One region of the Bradyrhizobium sp. USDA 4454 genome, then DNA from elsewhere that is predicted to be linked to it. Evidence: predicted binding sites of a transcription regulator. Region 1 holds the regulator's gene; each other region holds the start of a gene.
What was found. The regulator LexA, encoded in region 1, represses DNA repair genes until DNA is damaged. The targets are predictions, from matches to a motif close to TGTTCNNNNTGTGTTCNG.
Positions count from the first base shown of each region.

Region 2: the regulator LexA is predicted to act here: its motif matches at 4,867-4,884, upstream of ACVIW0_RS19135 (DUF3072 domain-containing protein).
Region 3: the regulator LexA is predicted to act here: its motif matches at 2,271-2,288, upstream of dinB (DNA polymerase IV).

Region 1 covers NZ_JBTRCN010000001.1:3,857,482-3,865,155, reverse strand. The annotation lists gene ACVIW0_RS18085 (hypothetical protein) at 1-153, opposite strand, end outside; gene ACVIW0_RS18080 (HAD family hydrolase) at 994-1,620, shown strand; gene ACVIW0_RS18075 (molybdopterin molybdotransferase MoeA) at 1,646-2,857, shown strand; gene lexA (transcriptional repressor LexA) at 3,101-3,805, shown strand; gene ACVIW0_RS18065 (hypothetical protein) at 4,074-4,502, shown strand; gene ACVIW0_RS18060 (hypothetical protein) at 4,659-4,886, shown strand; gene ACVIW0_RS18055 (ComEC/Rec2 family competence protein) at 4,883-7,168, opposite strand; gene ACVIW0_RS18050 (YybH family protein) at 7,293-7,674, opposite strand, start outside.
Region 2 covers NZ_JBTRCN010000001.1:4,082,644-4,090,317, reverse strand. The annotation lists gene ACVIW0_RS19165 (MFS transporter) at 1-185, opposite strand, end outside; gene ACVIW0_RS19160 (PilZ domain-containing protein) at 405-704, shown strand; gene ACVIW0_RS19155 (adenylate/guanylate cyclase domain-containing protein) at 793-1,524, shown strand; gene ACVIW0_RS19150 (ATP-dependent helicase) at 1,671-3,740, opposite strand; gene ACVIW0_RS19145 (hypothetical protein) at 3,853-4,110, shown strand; gene ACVIW0_RS19140 (hypothetical protein) at 4,291-4,545, opposite strand; gene ACVIW0_RS19135 (DUF3072 domain-containing protein) at 4,630-4,824, opposite strand; gene ACVIW0_RS19130 (hypothetical protein) at 4,946-5,212, shown strand; gene ACVIW0_RS19125 (hypothetical protein) at 5,375-5,557, shown strand; gene ACVIW0_RS19120 (HAMP domain-containing protein) at 5,848-7,674, shown strand, end outside.
Region 3 covers NZ_JBTRCN010000001.1:4,930,975-4,938,648, forward strand. The annotation lists gene ACVIW0_RS23225 (NAD(P)H-dependent oxidoreductase) at 1-917, shown strand, start outside; gene dinB (DNA polymerase IV) at 994-2,241, opposite strand; gene ACVIW0_RS23235 (hypothetical protein) at 2,573-2,839, shown strand; gene ACVIW0_RS23240 (hypothetical protein) at 3,029-4,174, shown strand; gene ACVIW0_RS23245 (DUF5681 domain-containing protein) at 4,757-5,092, shown strand; partial or broken gene ACVIW0_RS23250 (hypothetical protein) at 5,541-5,770, shown strand; gene ACVIW0_RS23255 (hypothetical protein) at 6,868-7,188, shown strand; gene ACVIW0_RS23260 (hypothetical protein) at 7,200-7,674, shown strand, end outside.

The sequences.
Region 1 (7,674 bases):
TTCGGCTTCATCCTCCAAGCGTCGCCAGTGCAGGTATTGCAGGTTACGGTCTAGTCGTTCCGCCTTCCAAACGGCTTCGCGAAGCTCGTCAACGAGCCGCTTGCTCTCCGCGATTGCACGATCTGCGCGATCAAAAAGCGCATCTTCCGGCATCGGCGCGCTCCCTTGCAGTGCAGGCGGGAGCGCAATCTGTCTCTCGGCCACCGACGCCCACGGACAGAACCTTGGCCGGTGATGCGCATCAAATTATCACAATTTCGCTTTGTTCGGCAGTCTGGATTTGCTTGCGCCTGCTGCGCGCCATCTTGAGCCTGCGACAGGACGACCCGACGGGCAACTCAGCCAAAACCTGTCAATCCCGATTGATGAAAATATTTCGCTTTATCCGAAGCGAAACTCGGTGTATGGTCTGCACGTCTCGCCCGACACGAGGGGCGCTTCGCGGTCGTCACGAACGCGGGTCGAGATGCGGTGGACGCCGATTGCGCAGTCGACGAAATGCGCATGAGGCGGACGGCGAAGTCGTGCAGGCCTGACGCCCTAGTGGTAGGTGTCTTTTCCGATTGCGCGGGTGCGCGTCGCGAAGACGGTGACAACAAAGCCCAGTCTCGCCGGGGAGAGCACGTATAAGCCGTAACCCATCGCGCAGGGAAAGCCGGGTTGTTCCCGGTTACACCTGTGGTCCTACCCCCGAGCTTTCTACCCTTTTGCTCGGGGCCCATGGGTGCGATCGGCACCCGGCTTTCCCTGCGCCCTCTGCTTTCAGAGTGGCGAGACGAACAGCATGACTCGGGCAATCATGTCGCGAGAATGCTAACTTATGACTCAATGGCCGCGCCACAAACTCACCGTCGTCCCGGCGAAGGCCGGGACGACGGCGGTATGCGCGAGACCGGTCTCGCGAAGGATGCATCGCCTTGCAATTCCACACACCCGTCACCGAAATCGGGGACATTGCCGGCTGCCCGCAATTTTCGTACATGGTTTCACGCAATGACCTCGCACCTCTCCCCCGATTCCGTCGACGTGCTGCTGTTCGATATCGGCCGCGTCGTGCTCGACATCAACTTTGACAAGGTGATGGCGCACTGGGCGCAGCATGCCGGCTGCTCACCTTCGGACCTCGCCACGCGCTTTGTCGTTGACGACAGCTTCAAGCATCACGAGATCGGCCGGATCGACGATGCCGCGTTCTTCGAAAACCTGCGCCGGACACTCGACATCGACCTCACGGACGCGCAGTTCCTCGAAGGCTGGAATTCTATCTTCGCCGGCGAGATGCCCGATATCGCTCCCCTGCTCGCGGCCGCGGCGAAGCGGATGCCGCTCTATGCATTCTCCAACACCAATCCGGCCCATGTCGCGCATTTCTCGGTTGTCCACGCCGATCTGCTGAGCCATTTCCGCACCGTGTTCCTGTCCTCGAGCATCGGCCATCGGAAACCCGACGCCGAGGCCTACGATCATGTGGTAAAAGCCATCGGCGTGCCGGCGTCGCGGATCCTGTTCTTCGACGATCTGGCTGCCAATATCGAAGGCGCGCGGGCGCGCGGCCTTCATGCGGTCCACGTGACATCGACGGATGACGTGGCAAGGGCGCTGACCGCGCTTGGGATTTGAACCCTGGACTTGAGGAGCTCCGAGCGTGGCCCTGATGCCGGTTGCCGATGCCCTGTCCGCCGTCCTTGCCGGCGCCGAACCGCTGCCCGAGGAGATGGTCGCGCTCGATGCCGCCTATCACCGCACCCTGGCGCGCGACCTCGCCGCGCGGCGCACCCAGCCGCCGCAGCCGATGTCGGCGATGGACGGCTATGCGGTGTGCGCCGCCGATGCGGCTGACCTGAAGGCACGGCTGAAGGTGATCGGCGAAGTCGCCGCCGGCCGGCCGTTCGAGCGCACGGTCGGCGCAGGCGAAGCGGTGCGGATCTTCACCGGCGGGGTGATCCCTGACGGCGCCGACGCCGTCATCATCCAGGAAGACACCGCCGTCGACGGCGACCACATCACGATCACCGAGCCAGCCGCCGTTGGACGGCATATCCGCCCCGCGGGGGTCGACTTCCGCGAGGGCGACGTGCTCCTCTCGGCCGGCAGCCGCCTCTCCGACCGGGCGCTGTCGCTGGCCGCCGCCATGAACCATCCGGAACTCGCCGTCCGCCGCCGTCCGAAGGTCGCGGTGCTGGCGACCGGCGACGAGCTGGTGATGCCGGGCTCGCAGCCCGGACCCGGCCAGATCGTCTATTCCAACGGCTATGCGCTGCGGGCGCTGGCCCGCGACGAAGGCGCCGAGACCGTCGATCTCGGGGTCGCCGCCGATACGGTTGCGGCCACCACGGCGGGGATCCGCCGGGCCCGCGATACCGGCGCCGACATCCTGATCACCACCGGCGGCGCCTCGGTCGGCGACCACGACCTGGTCAAGCAGTCGCTGGAGGCCGAGGGCGTCGCGATGGCGTTCTGGCGGATCGCGATGCGGCCCGGCAAGCCGATGATGCACGGCCGGCTCGGGGCGATGCGGGTGATCGGCCTGCCCGGCAATCCGGTGTCGTCCTATGTCTGCGCCTTCCTGTTTCTGGTGCCGTTGATTCGGGCATTGAGCGGCCGAACAGCGATTCATCATCGCCGCGCGAGGGCCGTGCTCGGCCGCAACCTCGCCGCCAACGACCAGCGCGAGGACTATCTGCGCGCGCGTCTCGAGGCGCGCGACGACGGCACGCTGATCGCAACGCCCGTGATGCAGCAGGATTCCTCGCTGCTCGGGAATCTCGCTGCGGCACGGGCACTTCTCGTGCGTCCGCCGTTCGCGCCCGCGACTGCCACAGGCAGCGAGTGCGAGATCCTGATGCTGCCCGAATAGGATTTTCTCACCGCGCCGATCGGGCGCCGCCGGGCGCGTTCACCTGAAATTAAGTGGTTGCGGAACACATATCGAACATATAGTGTCCGTTCATGATTTGTTTCGAGTACTGGTGTCTACAATCGGGAGGCGGCCCGGGAGCGCTTGCAACAAGCACCAAGCTCCCCTGGTCAGGCCCGGCCTGCAGGCCCCACTGAAGAGTCTCGGAATCGAACGACGCTATCAACCGGGGGAATACTCGAGATGCTCACGCGCAAACAGTACGAACTTCTGCGTTTCATCAATGAACGTCTGAAAGAGGCCGGCGTCCCGCCCTCATTCGACGAGATGAAAGATGCGCTCGACCTGCGCTCGAAGTCCGGTATCCACCGCCTGATCACTGCGCTGGAGGAGCGTGGCTTCATCCGCCGCCTGCCCAACCGCGCCCGCGCCATCGAAGTCATCAAGCTGCCTGAGCTGTCGGCCGGGGGCGGCAACGGCCGCCGCGGCTTCACCCCGAGCGTCATCGAAGGCACCCTCGGCAAGCGCACTTCTACGCCGCCGGTCGCCGAGGATGACGGCAATCGTCCGGTCGCGGTCCCTGTGATGGGCCGGATCGCCGCCGGTACCCCGATCGAGGCGCTGCAGACCCGCAGCCACACCATCAGCGTACCGCCCGACATGCTCGGCTCCGGCGAGCATTATGCGCTGGAGGTGCGCGGCGACTCGATGGTCGATGCCGGCATCCTCGACGGCGATATGGCGCTGATCCAGCGCAACGACGTCGCCAATACCGGCGACATCGTGGTGGCGCTGATCGACGAGGAGGAAGCCACCCTGAAGCGCTTCCGCCGCCGCGGCGCATCGATCGCGCTGGAGCCCGCCAACACCGCCTATGAAGTGCGCATCCTGCCTCCGAACCGGGTCCGCATCCAGGGCAAGCTGATCGGGCTCTACCGCAAGTACTAAGCTGCAAATACTTGATTGCAAATACTTGCGGCGGCGAGGAACGAGCGTCACATCGGATCGTTCCTTGCAAGATAGCGCAGCATGCGGTCTGCCCGATGCGCTCCGATACCTCTCGCGCAGTGTCGCGTGTTTGTGATTGAGGCGGTCGCGGGCGAGTCGTACAATCGCCCAGAAACGAGCTGACACTCGTTCGCTATCGTCCACTCTGGTAGAGGCCCATGCCTCAAAGAGAGGCACGGGTCGCTACCTCCATTTGAGGAGCCATCCGATGTGTGACTATAGTCTGCACGCCGTGGCATCGCGCCCCGCCATTGTCGGAGAGACGCTGATCACCACGACCTTCCGCGGCACGTCGACCCGCGGCTTTGCGTCGGAGAACGATCCGACTGTCGCGGTCTGCATGCTGCCGGGCACCGAGCTCGCTTTCGCCGAGAACGTTCGCTATGACAGCCGCTGGATCTGGACCAAGACGCTGAACTATCGCGTCGGCGTGTTCAACGAAGTCGAGCCCGACGTGCCCGATCGTCATCATGACGCGGTCGAATTCCCCGACGGCAGCCACGTGTTGGTGACCCAGCTCGTCGAGGGACAACGCGTCAGCGTGCTGCAATTGCCGGCACTGCATCCGCCGGTCACGCAGAAGCCGAAGGTCGTGGAGCGGCGGCCCTCCGCATTTACGTCGCTGTTTTTGGGTTGAACGCATCGTCGCCGCCGGATGACCGAGCGGCGAGTGACCGAAAGGATTTCGAGCGACCCCGGACACCGGTTCCGGGGCGCGGCGGGAGATTTGCGTCGGCGGCCACCTTGGCGCATCATCGGGCGCAGAGGATGTGCGCTCACGGAAACCTGCTCGGTGGTCGATAAGGTCACATGGCAAAAGGCTGGACGCGTCACGGAGCCGGGCCGCTACATGTTCCGGTTCGGCTGGTTGACGGTGACGGCTGATGACCTGAAGGTCTGGGAGCAGTTTCCCGAGGCGTCCTTCACCCTCGTCAAGAAGCCCGACGCCGGCCCCGATTCCGACGAATACCATCTCGGCCTGTTCGAATTGCCGGCCAGCCCCTCGCCGGACCACGGCTAATCCTCCCCCTGCACATCGCTCTCCGCCGGCGTGGCGTCGACGGCCGGCCGTGGCGCGGCGGCGGGGGCGCGGAGCGTCGTCTCGGCATCGCCGTCGCCGGGAACCGCCGGCGACCACGGCCGGTCGATCCCGCCGGGCTTGACCGCATCGATGGCGTAGCCGTCACGGGTCCGCCGCAGCGCCAGCGCGCCGTGACGCCGCAACCGCTCGACGTCGACCACCGAGGCCGCGCAGCCATGCGGCGCCGGCCGGGCGGTGACGATCAGCGCCGCGCGCTCGCAATCATCCGCCAGCGCCTCCGGCCGGCTCGCCAGCGCAACGAAGGCATCGCCGGGCCCTTGCGTCACGCAGCCGCTCGGATCGCAGGAGACGCCCTCGCCGAGCGATGCATCGGTGGCCGCCCGCGCATCGGCGTCCGCCGCCAGCCACTCCTTCACCAAAAAGGCATCCTTGGCGCTATGCATCAGGTGCAACCGCCCGTCGCCGCCGCGGACCGCGACGTTGCGGCCATCGGCGGAAATCAGCACGTCCGGCTGCGGCACCCTGAGCGCCCAGATCGACGCCACGACCAACAGCACCGCGCCCGACCAGCGCAGCGGCGTGCGCAGCAGCCCGAGCAGGATGAGGCCCGCGCTGGCGGCGATCAGCGGCCCGATCCCGAACGCCGCCATCCGGCCGACCGCACCAGGCAGCGCGGCGACCCATTGCGTCACGAGGATCATCCAGTCGATGCCAAAGCCCATGATCGCCCAGAACACGCCGTCGAAGCCGAACGGCATGGCGACGAGTCCGAGCAGGCCGGCCGGCATCACGACCGCCGACACGACAGGCATTGCCGCGAGGTTCGCGAGCAGCCCGTACGGCGTCACGCGATGGAAATGGAACGCGGCGTAGGGCGTCGTCGCCAGCCCTGCCACAAGGGAAGCCAGCATCAGCATCGTGAGCTCACGCCCGCCCCACAGCGCAACCCGCGCGGTCGCCGAATGATCGGGCGAGGCCAGCAGGTTCGGCAGCCCGATCTGCACCAGCGCGACCAGCCCGAGCGTCGCCGCGAACGACATCTGGAAACTCGGATGCACCAGCGCCTCCGGCGCGATCGCCAGCACGATCAGCGCCGCCACCGCCAGCGTGCGGAAGGTGATCGCGCGGCGGTCGACCATGACAGCGATCAGCACCACGGCCGTCATGAAAAACGATCGCTGCGTCGCGACTTCCGCTCCCGACAGCAGCAGATAGAACGCCGCGGCGACCAGCGCGGCCGCCGCCGCCCATTTCTTGATCGGGTATCCCGCCGTCAGCGCCGGAAACAGCGCCAGCAGCGCGCGCACCGTAAAGAACACGACACCCGCGACCACGGCCATGTGATAGCCGGAAATCGACAGCACATGGCCGAGCCCGGAGATGAACATCGCATCGTTGACCGGCGTCGTGATCGCGTCGCGCCGGCCGGTCAGCAATGCGGTTGCGATCGCGCGCTGATCGCCGTCGAGCGTGGTGCGGATGCGCGCGTCGATGGCGTCGCGCAGGGCCTGCATGAAGGCGGCGTAGCGCAGCGCAAGACCGCCGGCCGCCGGCGGCTCTCCGGTCTTGACCGCGCCCATCGCGAAGCCGGAGGCGCCGATGCCCTGGAAATACAGGTCGCGGCCGAAATCATAGGAGCCGGGACGCTGCGGGGCGAGCGGCGGCATCAGCCGCGCCTTCAACTCCACGAAACTGCCGACCTCGGGCGCGGTGCCCTTCTTCACCGAGAGCCTGACCCGCTCGAGCTTCGGCGCCTCGCGCTGGCTTTCCATCGACACGACGCGCAGCACGAAGCGGTCGGTCTTCTCCCTGATGTCGCGCGTCTCGACGAATCCGCTCAGCGCCACGGAATAGATCGGCCGCGCCAGCACGCCGTGGGCGATCCGCGCGGTCTTCCACGTGGCGGTGGCCAAGCCCGCGGCGATCGCGGCCAGCATCACGATGGCGGGAAATGCCCTGCTCCGTCGCAGCAGCAGCGCCAGCACACAGAGCGCGATCGCGACCGCAGCCGCGACCGACAGCACAGGCTCGTGCTCGGCGGCGAAGTACAACGCGATGCCGGTGCCGAACGCCACCGGCGCCCACGGCAACAGCCGCCCGGCGCCGGCCTCGGCGCGCGCCCATTGCCGCAATGTCTCGACGAATGGTCGCCAGGTGCTGGCGCGCACGGGCACATAGCCGCCGGCCGGCACAGCAGCGCGCGGCGGCCACGTCCCCGCGTAGCCACGTTTGCCGCCCGGCGTAGTGCCCTGCTCCGCCATTCCGCTTGCGATCCCTGCCGGACCGCGAGGCTAGCGGATGCCGCAGTCTCCCGACTAGCGGAACGAAACCGAAACGCGCAACCGAAGGCTGTGAGATATAGGGACAGCCGGACGCGCCGCGCGCCTAGATCAGCGGCGTCTGCGACGAGACGTGATGGCAGACGATCTTCCAGTTGCCCTCCTCGCGGACGATCACCCAGGTGATCTTGACGGCAAGCGACGGCGCATCGCCGTCAAGGAAGAAGGATGCGATCGCAGCCATGTTGACGAGATCGGCATTTACGCGTTCGGTCCTGACCTCGGCGAACCGAACGCGCGGCCGCTGCCAGCGCGGCAGGCCGTTGAAATAGGCCTTCACGCCCTCGCGGCCACGATACAGCGTCGGATTCGAGCCGAAGAAGAACGCGTGCTGCGAATACAGCGCGGCCAGCGCCTCCGCGTCGAGCTTGCTGAAACCCACGGACCATCTCGCCATGATGGCGGAGACGATGTCGTCGCTTTCACCA
Region 2 (7,674 bases), 230 kb from region 1:
CCCGAGCTCATCAGCACGGTCGCCGACTGGCCGAAGGTGAGTTTCCAGGGGCCGATCAGGAAGGCAAGCACGAAGCCGATCAGGAAGTAATCGAAGAATTCCAGCGCATCGCCGATGATGGCTGCCGCAAGGATCTTGATCTGGTTGCCGGTCAGAGTCGTCCGGCGATCGAGAATCTCGAACATGGCGCGTCTCCCCATGGCGCCTGTTCATTATTGTTCGGGGCGTGCGTCGCGCCAGCGCATCGCCCATGGGATGAGGCTATCCTCGCGCCGCCGCGAACGGCAAGCCCGCGCGGACGCGGAGCTCATCTGCACCGACACGATAGGCAATTCGGCTTACTGCTGCGCATAAATCACGGTGCGTAAGCCCGACGTGAGCCGCGTCAGCCGTTGACTCCGGCAATGCCGATCGCCCAGGTTTGCGTCAACAAAGCGTGGGGGGCAGGCCGGGTGGACGAAAAGCGCAGGCATCCGCGAACCGAGGTCAATGAACCCGGCTATGTCTCGTCGGGCGGTTCGGTCATGCACTGCACGATCGTGAACATATCCCCGGACGGAGCGGCGATCGAGGTGGGGAATCCGGCCTTCGTCCCGCACAGATTCCGCCTGGTCATGGCCAACGACGCCTCTGTCGTCTACGAGTGCCAGGTGATCTGGAGCAAGAAGACGCGGATTGGACTGAGTTTCGTCAAGCCGGCCTGAGCGCGGCAATCTCGGTGGGGGACGCCCGTGATCGACCGTGCTACGGTGGGTGGGTGGTTTCGTTGCTGGAACAGCAGATGATACGCCGATGACTCCGGAACCTGCATCGATCTGCCTCGGCTGTTGGCAGAATCTGCACATGCCGATCCCGCTGCGCGGCCCGCTGTCGGCACCGTTCCGCCTGTTCGGCGTCAAGCCGAGCCGCATGAACCCGAACGTGTGCACGATCTGCGAGATGGCGTTCTCGAAGATCATGAAGGCGCGCGCCGTGACCATCGACGCCACCATCCTGTTCGCCGATCTGCGCGGCTATACCACGCTGACGCAGACCATCGCGCAGGACGGGCTGACGTCGCTGCTCGATGCGTTCTACGACGACTGCGCCGCCGCGATCTGGCGCTATGACGGCATTCTCAACAAGACGATCGGCGATGCCGTGTTTGCGATCTTCAATTTTCCGGTGCGGCGCGACGATCATGCCGTGCAGGCCCTGCTGGCTGCGCGCGACATCCAGCGCCGTTTCCAGGAAAGGCACGATGCGCTGGTGCGGAGGATCGGCGCCGGCGACATCGAGCTCGGCATCGGAATCGGAATGGACAGCGGGGACACCAATTTCGGTGAGTTCGGCCAGGCCCATCGCGACCTGACCGCGGTCGGCACCGTGGTCAATCGCGCGGCACGCGCCCAGGCGATCGCAAAATCCGGCGAGATCCTGGTCACGTCAGCCGTGCGGGATCGAACCCGCGACATGGTCACGGCAGCCGGTTCCGATCACAGCCTGAAGGGCTTCGACCAGCCCGTTACATTGTTTCCTGCGTGAATTGACGCGGCGCAAAAAAAGACGGCTCCAGCGCGGAACACCGCGCCGAAGCCGTCTGGGATGGTCGTTTGCCGATTACGAACGCCGCTTCAACGCGAGGCCGACAGCTTCGTTCCGCGTCGCCCTGAAAATCTTTCCGGCGGGCGTCAGCGCCACATCCCGCGCATCCGGGCGCCGATGTCGATTGGCGGCGCTCGGTTCGCGGTCGAGGCTTGTGCAGCCGCAGCCCGTGGCCAGCTGGTCCGCTCGAACATCGGCAGCAGCCGTTCCGGGATGAAGCGGGTGCGCGAGGCGTACATGTGGCGGTCGCCCTTGGCGGCCTGGCCATGGACGAAGAAGCGCTGCGGCACCAACAGATGCAGATCGTCCTTGGCGCGGGTCATCGCGACATAGAGCAGGCGGCGCTCCTCCTCGAGCTCCGCCGACGTGCCGGCGCCGAGGTCGGAAGGCATGCAGCCGTCGACGACGTTGAGGACATAGACCGATTTCCATTCCTGCCCCTTGGCGGAGTGGATGGTCGACAGGATCAGATAGTCCTCGTCGAGCAGCGGCACGCCGGCCTGATCACTGGTGGCGTCGGGCGGATCGAGCGTGAGCTCGGTGAGGAAGCGTTCGCGCGACGGATAGCCGCCGGCGATCTGCTCGAGCTGAATGAGATCGGCGCGGCGCACCTCGCTGTCCTCGTGGATGCGATCGAGATGCGGCTCGTACCAGAGCCGCGCGCGCTCGATGTCGACAGGCCATTCCGAGTAGCGCAGGTTCTCGATCGCCTCGACGAACAGCCGCCAGTCGGCGCCGGCGCGCGGCGGGGCGGGCAGTGCGCCGAGGGCTGCGATCGGATCGGCGGCTTCAGCCATGTGGTCGAGCACGCGCTGCGCCGAGGCCGGCCCGACGCCGGGCAACAGATGCAGGATGCGAAAACCGGCGACGCGGTCGCGCGGATTGGCGGTGAAGCGCAATAACGCCAGCATATCCTTGACATGCGCGGCGTCGAGGAATTTGAGGCCGCCGAATTTCACGAACGGGATGTTGCGGCGGGTCAGCTCGATCTCCAGCGGTCCGCTGTGCGACGAAGTGCGGAACAGCACCGCCTGGTGCTTCAGCAGCGCGCCTTCCTCGCGGTTGGCCAGCACCTGTTCGACAATGTAGCGCGCCTGATCGGCCTCGTCGCGGATCGTGACCAGCAGTGGCTTGCGGGTCGAGATCCGGTCGGTCCAAAGATTTTTGGTGAAGCGCTCCTTGGCGAGCGAGATCACGCCATTGGCGGCAGAGAGGATCGGTTGCGTGGAGCGATAGTTGCGGTCGAGCGTGATGATCTCGGCGGCCGGGCTGAACTGGCTCGGGAAGTCCAGGATGTTGCGCACGGTGGCGGCGCGGAACGAATAGATCGACTGGGCGTCGTCGCCGACCACCGTGAGCCCGCGTCCCGCCGGCTTGAGCGCGAGCAGGATCGAGGATTGCAGGCGGTTGGTGTCCTGATATTCGTCGACCATCACATGATCGAAGCGGCAGCCGATCTCCTCGGCCAGCCCGGTATCCGTCACCATCTGTGCCCAGTAGAGCAGCAGATCGTCGTAATCGAGCACGTTCTGCCGTTGCTTGGCTTCGACATAGGCCGCGAACAATTGCTTCAACTCGCTGGCCCAGCCGGAGCACCACGGGAAGAACTGGCCGAGCACGGCTTCGATCGGCATCTCCGCGTTCACGCAGCGCGAATAGATCGCAAGGCAAGTGCCCTTGGTCGGGAACCGGCTTTCGGTGCGGGAGAAGCCGAGATCGTGGCGGACCAGGTTGATCAGGTCGGCGGAGTCCTCGCGATCATGGATCGTGAAGGCCGGGTCGAGCGCGATCCGCTCGGCGAATTCGCGCAGCAGCCGCGCGCCGATGCCGTGGAACGTGCCGGCCCAGTTCAGCGCGTCGGTCATGACCGAGGCGCGATCGCCGAGCACACGCCGCGCGATCCGTTCGACGCGGCCGGCCATCTCGGAGGCGGCGCGCCGCGAAAAGGTCATCAGCAGGATGCGGCGCGGATCGGCGCCGGCGAGGATTAGATGCGCGACGCGATGGGCAAGCGTGTTGGTCTTGCCGGAGCCGGCGCCCGCGATCACCAGCAGCGGCGCACCCACGATGCAATCCTTGCCGACGCCATGCTCGACGGCACGGCGCTGCTCGGAATTGAGCGCATCGAGATAGGCTGTGTTGGCAAGGTCAGGCACGAATCACCCCCACGAAACGCTAACAGACATTGCGATTCCGTGGAGCCAGCCCAGCGACGCGGGAGCAGAGAATTTAGATTGACATTAACGCCGCCCGGCGCACAACCGCGCCATGGGTGACGTTTCCAAATCCGACACGCCGCTGAAGGCGACATTCAAGGTGCGGCTCAACGGCGAGACGGTGACGCTTGCGACCGTCGGCCAGGCTCACCGCTTCATTAGCAATCTCAGCGCGGTCGAATGGATGGAGTTCCGCTCACTGCATGACGACGCGTTGGTTGCGCTGGAGCGGGCGGCCGGGAACGCGATGCTGACGGTGCAAGCAACCAACGCGCTGCGGACGCTGTTCGTCCGCGCAAAATTGCTCTGAAAAGACAAAATTGCTTTGAAAAGAAATGGGCCGCCTTGGCCCTCCGAGGCGGCCCGAGAGTGCGGCCGATGCGCGTTGCGCATCCGGCCGTCGCGTGTACCGCCGTTACCTTGTTTGCGGCCATAACGGACAGGGCCTTACGCAGCGACCGCCGATTCGGCTGTAGCTGCAACAGCACAATCAGGGACCAATGTCGTCGGCGAGCCGGTCATACACAAGGGCCGAGCGCATGTTCATCGTTGCGATCCTCAGATAGCTCGGTTCGCGCATGGCATTGTTGAACATCATGATCGCGGTCTTCCAGTAGCCGCGCTCGCGCTGATCGAGGCTCAGCGCTGAAAGATAGTCCGCCGCATCGCCGACGGTTGCGAGCGTGCGGCCGTCCTTCAGCACGATCGGGAACGCCAGCGGCGACCGCTTCTCCAACTCCAGCACGTGACGCTCCCCCAAAGACGAAGCAGCAATAGCAGAACTGGCTGCGCCGCCATATCGAAGGCTTGAGGGAGGTGGGTCGGCGGCTCAGAAAGAATCCGCCAGCGCGATCTCGGCCTTCAAGGCGTTGATACGCCGTTCGGCCTCCTCGGACGTCAGGTCACGCGCGTACTGGTCGGGCTGATAGGCCTCCTCGGCGAGGCTCCTCAACCGGAGCCCCTGGGCACGGGTCATCAGCCCGCCAAGGCGCTCCGCAACTCCGCCATATCTCACTGCTGCCATGCCCATCGCTTACCTCGCTTGCTGGATCGTGACTTGACAATATGTTCTATTTTCGTTCTAACAAGCCATGGACAACAAAATCAACGAAATTCGCCGGAAGATCAGCACGTTGCGGGCTGAGATGACCCTGATCGAGGCGTCGATCCGGGATCAGGTCAATCGCGATCTCGATTGCAGCGAAGCGTCATACCGGCTGATGGCGATGCGCGCCGAAGTGGCCGAGCTGATTGGCCTGTGGAAGGCGGCCGGCGGCGGCGATCGACTGCCAACGGTCAGGGAGCGGTTGAGCCGAAGCTACGCGGATCGCCCGAGCGCGACGGTCAAGCCGGACCGGAGCAAGCTCGGCAAGGGGAAGACCGCGGCAGGCCAGGGCGCCGCGCGAACCTGATCCGGACCAGGCGCGGCCAGACGCCTGGCACGGTCTCGCGCCTGAATAGGTTTCCGGACTGGAACCCGGAGGGCGGGACGGCATTTTCCTGTGGTGAGAGCCAACACCATAGCATCGCCCAGCGCCATGATCGCCGATCCGACCGCGCCACCGCGGGCATCGATGAATGACGATCGCAGCCCGCTGCTGACGCTGATCTCCTGCATCAGCTGCATCAGGACGATGCGGCTCGAGAGCAGCTCTCCGGGCAATGACGGCAGAGATATTCTCCAATACCGCTGCGAGCAGTGCAGCCGCATCGAGCGGGTGCAATTGGTGCGGCGAAGCTGGCCGGCTGACCGCTAGCCGTTGGTTGGCTCCACGACCGGAGTTTTGATGCTGGTCGGTGCACGACGCGCGCGCTTCAACCCGCGGCCGTCCCTTTGCAGTTGCACAATCACACTGCACGAAAAGTTCCAATTGCGGATTGGAACTTTTGGTTCCATTCACGATTAAGGCACTCGATTTGTGTCACAAATTGCCGTCCCGGCGTTTTCCCGCTTGAATCAATCAAGGGCAGTCATTCTTATGGTCACACTGGCTTTTCCGAGTCCTTGGATCCTCGGGATTCTTGGCCAGCGCGTAGGGGAAATTCCATGACCGATCTCGGTTCGCCGCCTCGTCCCCGTGCTGATACCCGCCGCGCCCAATCATCCAATGGAAGCCTCGACTCCTCGCACGATCTGCTGCAGTCCCTGCAGGCGATGCGCGGCGGCGACTTCTCGGTCCGGATGCGCGGCGACTATCTCGGGATCGACGGCAAGATCGCGGACGCCTTCAACGAAATCGCGGCTGCCAATGAGCGCATGGCGCAGCAATTGGCGCGCGTCGGACAGGTCGTCGGCCGCGAGGGACAGACCCGCCAGCGCGTCAATTTCGGCCTCGCCAGCGGCGCATGGGCCGACATGGAGAGCTCGGTCAACACGTTGATCGATGACCTGCTGTGGCCGACGCGCGAGGTCACCCGCGCGGTCGCCGCGGTGGCGCAGGGCGATCTGCTGCAAACCGTGCAGCTCGACGTCGAGGGCAGGCCGCTGCGCGGCGAATTCCTGCAGTCGGCGAACATCGTCAACACGATGATCAAGCAGCTCTCGGTATTCACCTCCGAGGTGACGCGCGTCGCCCGCGAAGTCGGCACCGAGGGCAAGCTCGGCGGCCAGGCCCAGGTGCCGGAAGTGACCGGCGTCTGGAAGGACCTGACCGAGAGCGTCAACTCGATGGCCAACAATCTGACCGGCCAGGTCCGCAACATCGCCGAGGTGACGATCGCAGTCGCAAACGGCGACTTGTCGAAGAAGATCACCGTCGACGTCCGTGGCGAGATCCTGCAGCTGAAGGAAGCCATCAACACGATGGTCGATCAGCTGCGTTCATTTGCTTCGGAAGTGACGCGCGTGGCGCGCGAGGTCGGCACCGATGGCAAGCTCGGCGGCCAGGCCATCGTGCCCGGCGTCGCCGGCACCTGGAAGGATCTCACCGACTCGGTGAACGCGATGTGCGGCAACCTGACCGCCCAGGTCCGCAACATCGCCAACGTGACCACCGCCGTGGCGCGCGGCGACCTGTCGCGCAAGATCACGGTCGACGTCAGCGGCGAGATCCTCGAGCTGAAAGACACCATCAACACGATGGTCGACCAGCTCAACTCGTTCGCCTCGGAAGTGACGCGCGTGGCGCGCGAGGTCGGCACCGAAGGCAAGCTCGGCGGCCAGGCCCAAGTGCCCGGCGTCGCCGGTACCTGGAAAGACTTGACTGATAACGTCAACTTCATGGCCTCGAACCTGACCGCGCAGGTCCGCAACATCGCCGACGTCGCGACCGCGATCGCCGGCGGCGACCTATCGAAGAAGATCACGGTGAACGTGTCCGGCGAGATCCTTCAGCTGAAGGAGACGCTCAACACCATGGTCGACCAGCTCAACGCCTTCGCCTCGGAAGTGACGCGCGTGGCGCGCGAGGTCGGCACCGAAGGCAAGCTCGGCGGCCAGGCCAACGTGCTCGGCGTCGCCGGCACCTGGAAGGACCTGACCGACAACGTCAATTTCATGGCCTCGAACCTGACCGCCCAGGTCCGCAATATCGCGGGCGTCACCACCGCGGTCGCCAATGGCGATTTGTCGAAGAAGATCACGGTCGACGTGCGCGGCGAGATCCTCGAATTGAAGGACACCATCAACACGATGGTGGACCAGCTCAACGCCTTCGCCGGCGAGGTGACGCGCGTGGCGCGCGAGGTCGGCACCGAGGGCAAGCTCGGCGGCCAGGCCGAGGTGCGCGGCGTTGCCGGCACCTGGAAGGACCTCACCGACAGCGTCAACTCGATGGCGTCGAACCTGACGGCCCAGGTCCGCAACATCGCCGAGGTCGCGACCGCAGTTGCGAAGGGCGACCTGTCGAAGAAGATCACGGTGAACGTCTCGGGC
Region 3 (7,674 bases), 1.1 Mb from region 1:
GCACTCTCGGCCCGATCCTGAAGACGTATGCCGACCGCGCCGGGGTCGTCATCACCAACACGGAAGGTGACCAGCCAGGCGTCATCATGAATCTGTACCGGTGGGTCAAGGGACTGGGTATCAGGCCCGTGCTGTGCGGGAACATCAAGGGTCTGCACGATCCCTACCGCAATCCCACGACCCAGGAAGGGTTTGCCAGAAAATGGGGCATGAAGGCCCCGATGGTCACGTCTTTCGCTGACGGCACCAAGATATCCTTCGAGAACGCGATCGTTGCCAATGCGACGGGCATGCGGGTCGCGCGGCGCGGAATGCACGGCCCGGTCGTCGAGGCCGGCACCCCGATCCAGGAAGCGGTCAACTGGTACCCGGTCGATGAGCTTCTCGACGGTCCTGGCATCGTGGACTATTGCGTGGGAGCGATGCCAAACCCAGGCATATTCGTACTTGGGACGACGAACGATACGGTCGAGAAGCACTATTTGTCGCTCTACAAGATGGGAGCAGGCCCCCTCTACTGCTTCTACTGGCCCTATCATCTTTGTCACTTTGAAGTCCCGTTCACGGTTGCACGCGCGGCGATCTTCAAGGACGCAGCCATCGCTCCGCTCGGCTCGCCGTGTGTCGATGTGGTTGCAGCCGCGAAGCGGGATCTCAGGGCTGGCGAAATCCTCGACGGGCTTGGCCACTACATGACCTACGGTTTGTGCGAGAACGCGCAGGTCGCTCACGCCGAGCGCCTTCTTCCGATCGGTCTTGCAGAAGGTTGCCGTCTGCGGCGGAACATTCCGCGAGACCACGTGCTCGGATATGACGACGTCGAGATTCCGGCAGGCCGAATGTGCGACGCGCTGCGCCAGGAGCAAGACACCGTCTTCTTCGGCAGGCCGTCATTCATACGCCCTGCGGCTGCTTAGGGCGGCATTATCGCGCGTTAGCTTATTGTTGAGCGTGATCTATCGCAAAGCCGCTTCGCACTTCCCGGATCACGCTCTATAGCTCCTTCTCGGAAAGCATGCGGAACGCGTCAGGTACCGAGCGAACCGCCTCCAGCGCGGCTGAGCCGTATCCGATCGCCTCCCAGCCGAAGCGATCGCGGATCTTGTCGATCGCACAGTCCGCTGCCCAGCGCGCGATCCCAGCTGGACTCCCGGGACGGAGCGCGTCATCGGCCAATCCGAGCGGAAGCTCCAGCGCAAGGTCCCAGTGCTCTTCGAGGTGCGACACCGAGATCGCCAGCAACGAAATGATCCGCTCGCGCGGATGATCGGCAAGGGTTGCACGCACCAGATCCTCGGCGAGTCGCGCCAGGATCACCGTCGCGCATACCGGCGCATCGAGCGTGATCGCGCGGGTCACCGATTTCATGTCGGCGAAGCGCACCCGCACCGTCACGGTGCGGCCGGGCCGGGATTTCGCCCGCAGCCGCGTCGCGACGCGGTCGGCGAGATGCAACAGCGTCGGCCTGATGACCTGCATGGTCGCGGGCTTGCGGCCGAGCGCCGATTGTGCCCCCGCCGATCGCGCGCGCCGATGCGGCACGAGTTGTCGCGGATCGCGATTGCAGGCCAGCGCGGCGAGCTTCGCGCCTGCCGCCGGACCAAGCAACCGCGTCAGCGAGCGTTCCGACAATGTCGCGAGTTGACCGATCGTCGCAACGCCGATCGCGTCCAGCCGTGTTCTGGTGACGGGCCCAACGCCCCACATCAACTCGACCGGAAGTTCGTGCAGAAAGCTGAGCTCCGCGTCGGGGCCGACGACGACAAGCCCGTCGGGCTTTGCGACCTGGGAGGCGATCTTCGCCAGATGTTTGGTGCGTGCGACGCCCACGGAGATCGGGAGGCCGAGTTCGGCGCGCACGCGCCGCCGGATCGTCGCGGCGATGTCCGCCGGCGTTCCGAACAGATGCGTGCAGCCGGCAACGTCGGCGAAGGCTTCGTCGATCGAGATGCGCTCGACCAGCGGCGTGAAATCGCCGAGCACGTCGATGGCCGCGTCGCCCAGCCGCTGGTAATCCCTGAAATGGCCGTCGACAAAAATCAGCTGCGGGCACAGTTCGCGCGCGTCCCGACCCGACATACCGCCGCGGACGCCGAAGGCCTTGGCCTCATACGACGCGGCAAGCACCACCCCACCCCCGACGGCGATTGGCTTGCCTCGCAGCGACGGATCAAGCAGCTGCTCGACCGACGCGTAAAATGCATCGAGGTCCGCGTGCAGAATGGTGGCTGCGGCTGCCATCTCGCCCCGCTTACGCTTGCCCCGACCGAAAGAACAAAATAGGAACAAATCAGATTCCAGTCAACGTGGAATTTGTCCTCCCTTCTCGTGCGCTCGCCGCGCGAAGCAATCGGCCGGCCTGTTCTTCGGCAGGCCTCTCTCCGTCGACGCCGATCTCGGCTCGCTGGAGATCGAGACCGCTGCCCGCGGCAATCGAAGCAAATCAGAGCGAGCCGCAGCGACGGCCGTTCGACGATTCGCGACGACGCACAATGCGCGCAGATTGCCGCAGCGGTTCGCTCGCTTGCCGGCGTGCGTTGACGGGCAGGCTTTTTCAGGTAGATATCCTGGAATGACCGACCACTCTCATCAGGTGGACTTCCAGGCTGCGGCCACCCTTTACAAATGGCCGTCTCTCAACAACGCCAGGCGAGAGGATCGCGCGCCCTATATGGTCGTCAACGCAACGCTCGATCAATGCATTCGCGATTTCATGGACAAGCCCGAGAAGACGCGGCATCTCTATGAGATCCGGACCAAGGCACAGCCTCCGCTCGTCCCCGAGGTGCTGTCCCCCGAGCACGTGATCGAGCTCTCCAGGCTTCGCGAGTTTCTTTGAACAGCTTGCGCGACCCCGATCGCGACGCGGTCCGTTGGCGGACAGACTTATCCATCGGTCGTGCGCCTGGAGCCGGATTGTTTGCCCCTCGGGGAGCCGTTACAGTTCGCTTGACTCCCTGACTGACCGAGGTCGGCACGGGAGGCGGCCGGCTGCACGACCGGCTGATGGGGCATCGAGAGGCGCCACATGAGATTCAATCTGGCGATCTTGAGTGTGCTGGCTGCAAGACCGGAACAGCGGATCCCGCTCGAGGAGGTCAGTCGCGAGGTTAAGCGCATGATCGCGGCGGGCGATGCAGCCACGAAGTTGAAGCGTTCGTCGGAACTTGGCGACGCCGACGTATTCCAATCCGGATGGGCTTCGATCAATGAGGCCGGGCTGCAGATCACGGAATCCGGGCTTGCGCTATGGAGCTCGCTTGAAGCCTCCCGCGCCGAGCAGGAGCTTAGCGCGCAAGAACTCGACGAGCAGGCACTCATGGAACGGCAGACCGAGCTGCTGGAGGCCGTTGCAGCCAACGCGCCCGATGCGACCAGCGATGCTGGTGTCGACCAGGCCAGCGACATCGAACGCCGGTTCCCTCGCGTGAGGGATGACGACCTGGCCGACCGCACGACCTCGAACGCCGGCTCCTCGGCCGCATCACTCGATCTGTCCGCGCAAGCCCCGATCGTCCTCGAACCGGCCTTCGGCTCGATTCACGCTGCGGGCCCGGACGATTCCCGGCTGTCGCGTCTCCTGACATTGCTCGGCAGCAGCATGCCGCGATTTGCCCGGGCGCGGCGTCGGCATTCGGCGGGCGACGTGCCGGATCGGGCAACGGTCAATCGCGTCGGGGTGACGGGACTTGCCGTTGCATGTCTCAGCCTGATTTCGGTCGTTGCCTGCGTTGCCGCAGCGATTGCGCTTGGTCAGAACTCTTCGCTGAAATCCGAGATCGTCATGCTGCGGCGGGAGCTCGTGCCGCTGCGGGAGCGCCTCGCCAAGCTCGAACAGGACGCAGCCAAGCGCGAAGCCGCGCAACAGGAAGAAGCGCGGGACAAGGCCGAGGCGGAAAAGAGAGCGGCGATCAGCGAGCAGGCCGCACTCAATCTGTCGCGGGAAGAGACTCTATTGATCAAGGAGTACATCAAGGCAGCGCCTTCGGCCGGCGCGGGCGGGCCGCCGATCAACGTCGGCGATCCCGTCACCGGCGGAATGATTCCGCTGCCATCACCGCTGACCGAAAAGATTCCAAGACTCGTCGGCGCGCGATTTGCCATCCGCAACGGCGCCATCATCATCAGCACGAGAAGCAGCCGCCGCGTCGATGCGGTGCTGATGCCGAACTAAGAAGAATCCGCAACCCGATCTCCGCGCCAATTCCCTGCAAATAGGGGATTTTCAGGAAATCCTTGCATTTGGGTGCATCCAAAGGCCCTTCCTTCCGGAACACCCAGTGTTGCAGGCAGCTTTGTCGAATTCTAGCAGGGAAAGATTTTCCGAGAACAGGGAATTCCCTCCAAGATAACAGGGAGCATCGGGAATCAGCATCCGCTTGCGACACACTTGTCTGCTGCTTGCTGGCGCGATCTGCCGGAATGGCCTTGGACTGTCATCGCCTGGCATTCAGCCGAGCGCGTCATTGTCGGCGCGAAGACGCCTGACCTCGCGATTGCGGGACTCCGTCCTACACTGCCGAGGTCAGTCCAGCTCTTCCCGCAACGCCATCTTCAGCCCGCTCACGATCACCCACGAAGGTCGGCTTTGGAGCTTACGTTCCGTGCCATCGTGCCCCGGAGTTTTGCCTTCTTTTGTTTCGGATTTTGCTGCAACCTGCCGCAATCTTTCCAATACAGTAGAGGCTGTCGTGAAAAAGGCAAAACGCCGCGGCCGACCGCGGGGAACAACTGTCACACCCCGGGAATCTCCGAGATGACAACCGGGTATCGGAATCCGCCGAAGGGAGGCCGGTTCAAGAAGGGCCAGTCCGGCGATCCAAACGGCCGGCCGCGGCAAGCGGCGCGCCAGACCTCGCCTGCCCATCTGTTCCGCAAGGTCGCAAATGAAGATATCGCAATCGAGCTCGACGGGGACCAGGTGATAATGACGCGCTGGGAAGCACTTCTGCGTCAGATTCACACCCTGGCTCTGAACAAGGATGCAGGCGCTGCGCGGTTGCTCCATCAGGTACGAAAGCAATATCCCGGAAGTGCCGCACCCGGCGATAAGGTCATCATGGTTGTCAGCGACCAGGATATGAAGCTTTGAGGATTCAGTCCGGCCCAACCGCCGGCGATCTGATGCCGCAGAGCGCGGCAAACCGCCTGCTGTCTGCTGCTGCGAACCCCGCCGGCTCGTTCGGGCGGCCTTGCAGACGGTTCGCGCGGTGGTGACAGCCCCTGCGAACTGCGTCTGCTCGGAGGGCGGCGGGGCGGCAACGTTGCGCTCTTTCCACCGCCAGCAACCAGGTCGGATATCAGGCCCACCTAGCGACGGCCGGTCCCGGGATGACCGCCGGTCGGACGGCCGCCCATTTCGCGAGCACCGGGACGGGCCGCCAGCCGACCCCATGCCCGGCGGAACCACCGAGCTTAGCCCACCGTGGCCCCCAACCGTGCCAACCTGCTGCGCCATCCCAGCCGAATTGCGGCGCACGGGGGACCGCACCGACAATATCTGCCGCCGCACCAACGAGGCCGGTCACCAGCACCATTGATATCGCTATCTCGAGGTGAAGTGCCTCGCTGCGACACCCATCAGACGGTCGCCGTCGACATCGTGAGGCGCCCAAAGTGGACACCGATCCACGAGCTGGAACGGTACATGCGCTGCAAGGAGTGCTCGCGCCGGAACGGCCATCCGTTCAAGTGCAGCCATCTGGTGGCATTGCGGACGAACGAGATCTGCACGATGAACCCGCCGACCTGGTGGCCGGCAGAGCGATGACGAATTGCGGCGGCGCCGCAACGAAGGATGCTCACTCGGCAGGAACTCTGCGCCCCTTGCAATTGTTTATTTGACACGGAACAGGACCAACGGACGTGAGAGGCAATCTCGAATATTCAGCGAACCGGCTGGTGGTCGTCGAGCAACCCGGCGGCGGGTTCTTGGTTGAGATTGCGCCTCTAGGGGGCGGCCAAACCATCAGAACAATGACCTATCAAAGCACGCGGCAAGCGATCGCTGCAGCAAAGAGGACTATCGACGAGCATCCAGGAAGGCAGGCGCGCCCTGCTCTCTTGGTTCGTTCAATTGGGGTTCAAGCGGATTGCGGACAGAGCACTTTAGATCCTAACAGCTACCGAATAGACGCGGGTTCAGCCTGACTTTTTGTTTCGGTTCTCTAACAAGCAGCCTTGCGATTTCTCCCTGACCTACTCCAGCGCTTCATGGTCTCTCTAGATGAAGAGCAACGGGGCAAGCGACGCTTCGGCCGGTTTGAGGAACCCTAAGCGAGTTCGATGGTTTTGCAGCCATTATGGGACCCCTCGTCACCATTCATTTTAGCTGTACCGACTGCGGCATCCTCTATTCAGCGGTCCAGGAGCGGAGTGCGACCCACACCAACACGTCCGGGTCCTTTGCCTGCCGGCAATGCGGAAAGCTTGTTCACCACTGGGCCGGGCTCTTCGACTATATCGAATGGAAAATCGCTTTGATGCTTCCGTCAACCAAAGCCAAATGAGAATGAAATACGCTGGCGACCGCCCCTACTCCGACCTCGAGAAAGCTGCCCGCAGGATCATGGAGTACGCCCGTGCGTTCGAGCCCATTCAGGGACGGCAGCATCCACATCGAGAAGATCAACTATCCCATGCAGGCGACGCCGGCCGAATATTAGGCCGCAGTGCGCCAAGGCTCAGCGCTGGCTCGAGTACCACGAGAGCGGGACGTTCGTGAGGATCACGCGGGCCGCGAACGAGCTGCTCCTTAACATACGATAAGCGATCCAGGCTAGTCCGCCAGCGCCTAACGCACTTAGCAACCAATCTGGTTGTCGTTCATTTGCCCTCGGCAATCACCAAGCCAGAGGACAAAAAAATATGTTGCGAGTGTTCGTTATCGTATCCACGGCAGCTCTGCTGAGCTCAGCGTCGGTGTCGGCGCAATCACAGCCAGCAAAGAATGGCCCAAACAACAGCGCCGTCAATCGTTCGGGTGAAAACAACTCGACGGCACCGGTGGCGGGCCGAAACAGCTTCACTGAGGGCCAGGCGAAGTCGCGGATCGAGGCCGCTGGCTATTCCGATGTGTCCGATCTCAAAAAGGACGACAGCGGCGTCTGGCGAGGCAAGGCCAAGAAGGGCGACAAACAGACCGAGGTCAGCCTGGACTTCCAGGGCAACGTGAACCCAGCGAATTGAAGGAGACCAGCATGACAACCACGATTTCTCGCCTCTATGACAATTATGCCGACGCTGAGCGTGTCGTCCGGCAATTAGAGCAGAGCGGCGTCCCTTCTTCCGATATCAGCGTCGTCGCAAACAATGGAGAGGGCTGGCATGGACGGGATGGCAAAGTCGATCGAGACCGTGACGGCGTCGACGACCGGGCAGAAGGAGCCGGCGCGGGTGCAGGTATCGGCGCAGGTCTGGGCGGGGCCGCGGGTCTGCTTGCCGGCCTCGGTTTGCTTGCAATTCCTGGCGTTGGACCGGTCGTCGCAGCTGGATGGCTCGTCTCCACGGCAGCCGGTGCTGCCGCGGGCGCCGCAACGGGTGGGATCATCGGCGCGTTGACCCAAGCGGGCGTCCCGGAAGAAGACGCTTCGCGATACGCCGAAGGCGTGCGTCGTGGCGGCACACTCGTCTCTGTGCGCGTGAACGACCAGGATCGCAGTCGAGCGGAGGCGG